DNA from 2 places in the Neobacillus sp. FW104-15D2 genome. Region 1 is predicted to be linked to the other one. Evidence: riboswitches for the same ligand, from Rfam matches in the RefSeq annotation. Region 1 holds a riboswitch; the other holds the start of a gene.
What was found. A riboswitch is a leader RNA that binds a small molecule or an ion and turns the genes downstream of it on or off. The one in region 1 is predicted to bind cyclic di-GMP.
Positions count from the first base shown of each region.

Region 2: linked by a shared signal. The riboswitch ahead of AC3WR0_RS09305 (DUF4084 domain-containing protein) and the one ahead of AC3WR0_RS10030 (response regulator) in region 1 are both predicted to bind cyclic di-GMP.

Region 1 is NZ_JBYTCJ010000010.1:65,005-68,139, forward strand. It holds gene AC3WR0_RS10020 (glycoside hydrolase family 3 protein) at 1-1,090, opposite strand, end outside; gene AC3WR0_RS10025 (YnfA family protein) at 1,431-1,751, opposite strand; cyclic di-GMP riboswitch class I at 1,903-1,993, shown strand; gene AC3WR0_RS10030 (response regulator) at 2,041-2,406, shown strand; gene AC3WR0_RS10035 (LysE/ArgO family amino acid transporter) at 2,403-3,011, opposite strand; gene AC3WR0_RS10040 (GNAT family N-acetyltransferase) at 3,027-3,135, opposite strand, start outside.
Region 2 is NZ_JBYTCJ010000009.1:70,529-73,663, reverse strand. It holds gene AC3WR0_RS09315 (hypothetical protein) at 1-648, shown strand, start outside; gene AC3WR0_RS09310 (hypothetical protein) at 899-1,150, shown strand; cyclic di-GMP riboswitch class I at 1,314-1,398, shown strand; gene AC3WR0_RS09305 (DUF4084 domain-containing protein) at 1,499-3,135, shown strand, end outside.

The DNA.
Region 1 (3,135 bases):
CCCCAGTACTAACCAGTTCTTTTGTTGTAGTGATGAATTTTTTCCAGTCATTTGGAATCATGAATAAATCAACACCTGCATTGACACTCCGTTTAACTGATTCTCTAAAGTCATTGGGCACAATCTGCTGCGGACCATTATAATCAGAGATAACAAATCCAGAGAAGCCTAGCTCTCCCTTCAGTACTTCAGTTATGAGGTGATAGTCACCATGAGTTTTTAAGCCGTTAATACTTGAGTAGGTAACCATCACGGTTCTTGCTCCAGCTTTAATGGCTTCTTTATATGGCTTGATAAACTTTTTGATTTGCTCGTCGGTATATTCTGTTACGTTTCCCTGGTCATCGCCGCCTTCGGTTAAACCATCGCCAACGAAGTGCTTAATAGAAGATACTACATGAGCACCCTTTAAGAAATCACTGTCCTTAGGGCTTCCTTGCAATCCTTCTACAAGAGCGGAGCCAAGTTTTCCAGTATCCTGTGGATCTTCGCTATAGCCTTCGTACGTTCTGCCCCAGCGAATATTTTGCGGTGCAGCAAGGACTGGAGCAAATGTATAAGAAATCCCTGTTGCTCGAACTTCCTCTGCAGTGGCGCTGCCTATACGTTTCATCAAATCCAAGTCATCTGCAGCTCCAAGTCCAATGTTATGTGGAAAAATAGTCGCCCCATAAACATTATTATGACCGTGCACGGCGTCAATCCCATAAATAATTGGAATTCCTAATCTTGAAGCCAAGGCGCCGCTTTGGAAGTTATCCACCATATCCGCCCAATCTGTTGGGGTATTTCCGGTTGTCGGCAATGACCCCCCTCCGCTTAAAACAGAGCCAATACCATAATTTTTAATATCTTCTGCCGTGACAGAAGTTCGTTCAGGCTGAACCATCTGTCCAATTTTTTCATCCATTGTCATTCTAGAAAGCAAATCTTCTACTCTTTGTTCAACCGGAAGCTTAGAATTTTTGTACGGAGCAATGGTCTCTTGTGCTTTTACATTTTTAGACATTGTCCCTACTGAGGATCCTACTGTTAAAGCTAGTAGTGTAATACCAGTAAAAATAGAATTTCGAAGTTTACGTTTGGACAACTTTCATTACCTCCAATATATTTTATGGAAAATAAATTAAAAGATATGCCTCCTCTCTTTTATTGAACGCGCTTACAATTTCACTATACATTACAAAATTTTTAGAAAAGCGAAATAATTTCTGGATTATTTTGCGTATTTCTGGACTATTTTGCCTCAATTTCCATATACAGGACTATACTCTCAGGGTATTAATCTAACAAAAACCATTTATTAGGAAGAATGAATTACTAGATGAATCCATGTTCCTAGATAGTTATTTCTTTGCAAAATATATTTTCCAAATAATATTCTGGTATCAAAAAAACAGCCTCTTTTTGAGGCTGTTCACGAACTTAACTTATCTTGGTGCCCATAAAATAACTGCTACTCCAGCTAAACAAATGAATCCACCAATCCAGTCATATAAATCCGGAATTTTCCCATCTATTCCCCAGCCCCACAAAATGGCCAAAATGATAAAGACGCCTCCATAGGCTGCATAAACCCTTCCAAACGACGGAAAGCTCTGAAAGGTTGGAATAATCCCATATACAATCAGTATGGCAGCCCCTGCAGCACCATACCAGAATGGACGGCCTTCCCTCAGCCAGAGCCAGACCAGATAACCCCCACCTATTTCAGCAAGACCTGCAAGAAGAAACATTATGATAGCTTTCAAATTAACCTCAACTTTCTTTCATAACAAATAAAAAATTTTTATAATACGCTAATTAACCTTATATTAACATTATGTTTACATTAACTTAACAGAATTGTTGGAAAAAATGGACCATTTTCCCCATGATTCGCCATTCTTCCTTCTGTTAGGATTACCTTAAGGGCAAATTTTACGAAAGTAAAAGACGCAAAGCCACGGGCCTAAAGCAGATAATATACTGACATGGCAGCCGGGCTGCAATAGATGCTTATAATGCCTTTAAACAAATAGTGGAAGGTGTTTTTTAACAATGAAAACAATTCTAATCGCGGATCATTCCCTGTTTTCAAGAAGCATCCTTAAAAAATTGCTGGCGAAGAGTGATTATCGTGTTATTTCCGAAGCAGATGACGGAAAAGAGGCTGTTCGAAAGTTTTTTCATCTTCATCCAGACTTTGTGCTAATGGATTATGCCATGCCAAAAATGAACGGTATTGATGCTCTGAAAGAGATTATGAGAATTAACCCCCGCGCAAATGTCATTATGTTTTCTTCATTAGAGTCAAGAGTCTTTATCGATGAATCCCTGGATTTTGGTGCCAAGAATTTTCTTGTTAAACCCTCTTTTCAAGGGTTAATTCCTGCGCTTGATCGGATTGAGGTATCTGCTTCTTAAAACAATCTTAGAGTAAGATAGACAGCTGTAGCAAACATAATCACTGCAGATAGCTTGTTTAATACCACAAGCACTCTTCCACCCCGATCAAGCAGACCTGTAAATCTTCCTGCTACAGCCAGACCTGCAAACCACAGCCATGATACAGCAATGCAGGAAATTGTAAAAGCTATTTTATTTGTACCGCTATATGTAAGTGAACTTGTTCCTATGACCCCAATCGTATCCATGATCGCATGAGGATTCAGAAGCGAAACTGAAGCTGCAAACGTAATTTGTTTTTTCCATGAAATAGTTACGTTATTATCACTTCCATCGGAAGGATTGCTTTTCCACGTCGCTATCCCCATGTAAATTAAAAATACAATTCCCAGTAACAGCAGTACTGAACTTATCCATGTGCTGCTAAGTACTATTACTGATATTCCCACAACTGCCAGGACAATCAGCAATGTATCGCAGAGAGCTGCTGTCAAAATGGCAGGTATTGCTTTGGAAAATCGTGGCTGGACAGCTCCCTGGTTAAAAATAAAAATGTTCTGCACGCCTAAGGGGAGAATAAGCCCCAGGGCAAGGGTAAATCCATGTATTGCTGCAGTAAACAAAGTCAGTCTCTCCTTTTAAACATTAACATTTTCTTTTTTTCTTCTAAGCATATACAAATCAGGCTTATCAATCTCCATAAAGCCAAACTGATTATATAAACCGTGTGCATCGGCCGTGCTGAGC
Region 2 (3,135 bases), on a different contig from region 1:
GGATCCCTCTCAAAACAGGAAGTAGCAGCGATGCTTGAGCAATTGCAATCCCGATATGCAGCTGTTTTAGCCGCAGCAGCCATCCCTCCAGGAACGGAAAAGGTTACAGGTACGAAGCAAAGTACATTTACAAGCAATTATTATGAATACCTAAATCGTTATATTCAAAACAGCACTGGTACACCACAAGCGAAAGATAATACTTCAAATACAAGTGAAATCACCTCTAAGTCTATAACTTCAAAAGTTATCCCAGTACAACCACCGGGCACAACAGAGACAACAAATACAGCAGTAAAACCAAGAACATCATCCACAACCAGTCAGCCTGTTGAAAGGAAGAAAAAAGTTAAAAATAATAATGGATTAGGTAATGGCTCAGAGCCAGGGGATGGAACTGCATCAGACGTCAAAGGAGTTGACCCTTCTAATCCTGGCAAAGGAAAGCAGCAGACTAAGAAAACAAACACTGTTACTAAGAGTACAAAGGCTTCACATACTGAAAAATATAAAAAAGAAAAGGTTAAAAATAATAATGGTCTGGGAAATGGTTCAGAGCCTGCGGATAATACTAGCACAGATATAAAAGGGGAAGACCCATCCAATCCGGGAAAAGGAAGTTCAAATAATAAAGCTGGAAAAAATTAAATTATGATTATAGCAAAAGAGCCTAAGGGGGAAAGTCACCATCTCCTATTAGGCTCTTTTTTCTATCGTGTTTCATTATTATTTGGTATATGAAAACGTTTTAATGATGAGCGGAAGCAGACTTATGATTTTTCTCTTCCGTATTTCCTTTCTATTAATAAGATCTTAGTGCCGAAGCTAGTGCGGAAGACCTGAAAAAGAAAGCAGCTGCAGTCCAGCACGAACAATAGGGCAGGAAGCAGTAGAAAAGATGTTTGAAAAGACAATAAAAATCTTAAAAAACTCGAAAATAACAATTTGGCTATTGGAATTAAATAGTGGAGGGACTGATGCTGTTGTAGAAGTTTATGCTAAAAATGAACCCGAGAAAAAGCTGAAGGTAATTGAAGACAGCAAAAACCTTTCCATTGAGTTTTACAGGATGGCATTTCCAACAAGAAGCAAATTAAGCCCTGAATTGGATAAGGCTGTGGAAAAGTCCTTTTTAAATAAGGCCTTATAGAAATTTAATCAAACGTTTGATTAAATTTATTTTTGCTTAATTATGTCAAAAATACAGGCTTATAGACCTTGGAATAACTATTTTTTATGCTATATGTGGAAAAAAATGAGTCCATTTGATTATTATGTGTGGTAAAATAAGGCTCATATCATAAAAACTGAATCTACTGAAAAGGCAAACTCATTGAAAGGTGAGGACGCAAAGCTACGGGCCTAAGGTGTTTTCACTATGGCAGCCGGGTTGCCGGTTATCTGAGCAAAAAAAATTTTTTCAGATTGGTACTGCCTTTTCGCAAAAAAAGGCAGTTTTTTTATTACATCATCTCTGACATACAGCAGGAGTGGAAAAATGGAAAATAGCCGCAGAAAATGGGTTCTCTTTCTTTTTATTGTTCTCTATTTATTTAGTTATTATGGATGGATTCTTTACTGGAAAATGAATGATAGAATGCTGATTCCTGGAGGAAATGCTTTTTCAACTTTTGCTCCACTGCTTTCATCGATTTGGCTATTCCTTGCTTGGAAAAAGGAAAAAGTGGTAGGCAGGCCGTTTTGGTTCCTCCTTTTCCTTGGGGCGTTAAGCTTTTTTACAGCAGAAGTAATCGGGGATTATTATGAAAACCATTTAAAAATTAATGTGCCTTATCCTGGTTATGCCGATATTTTTTATATGCTTCAAATATTCTTTTACTTTTCGGCTTTAACATATCAGCTTGTTAAAGCAAGAGAACAGTACAAAGCAATTAAAACTCTTTTGAGTATGGCTATTACCATGACGGTTGCTGCAACTTTTAGCTGGAGCTTTTTTATAAAGCCTATTCTCGAAGTTTCAGAGGTTTCTCCGTTATTTATGCTTGTCTCCTTAGGAACGCCGGTTGGCGATTTGGCGCTGTTTCTGGGCATTTTAAATATTTATGTTTTTTCAAATAACATCTTTCAAAAGAAAAGCATGAAGTTTATTATGTGGGGACTTCTAATTCAGGTTTTCGCTGATACCTTTTATCTGTATATGCGGACTACTGACACTTACATTTCAGGGAGTTTTATAGATCCTTTATATCCCCTTTCTGTTTTGCTAGTTGGACTTGCCGGTCTAAGAGGCGGAGATAAAGTAAAGCATAAAGGGTTAAAACAAACCGGTTTGTTTCAAAAAACATCTTTTTTTGTTCGCTTTCTTTTACCGTATATGGCCGTTGCCCTTCTTTTTCTGTTTATTGCCGAAAAAGGGGCTGGGGACAAAACTCTGGTGGTTGGATCCGAAGCGACTATCGTTTTAATTATTCTTCGTCAGGTTGCTATTCTTATTGATAACCATAAGCTGCTTAAGCAATATGGAGAAAGGACCAGAGAACTAACCTATAGCGAACAACGTTACAGCTCTCTTTTTCATAATCATCCGGATGCCGTTTTTTCTGTGAACCTTGAAGGGATATTTACATCTTCCAATGAGGCTTGCCAAAAACTTTTGGGACTACAAAGTTATGAATTGGCCGGACGGCATTTTTTACAGATTGTAAGTGAGCAAAATAGGGAAGTGGTAACCGAAATCTTTTCAGAGGCTATAAAGGGTTATTCAAAGGGCTTTGAAATTCAACTGTTTGTTACTGAAACGATTGCTTCATTTACAATAGTTCCAATTATAATTGAAAACCAAGTTACGGGAGTATTTGGGATAGCAAAAGATATTACGGATAATAAAAGAAATGAAGAGAAAATCAGAAATATGGCTTACAATGACCTGCTTACAGGCCTTCCAAACAGAAGAATGATTGAGAAGGTTTTGAATGAAGCTGTCAACATTAATAAAAATGATATGCATGGAATTATGTTTATCGATTTAGATCGTTTTAATATTATTAATGACACTCTTGGACATACTCTGGGAGATCAGCTGCTTCATTTAGTCGGTGGTAGGCTAAAAGGGCTTATTGCTACAAATGAAGTGGTTGGAAGGCAGGGCGGAGCGGAATTCGTCCTATTCTCGAA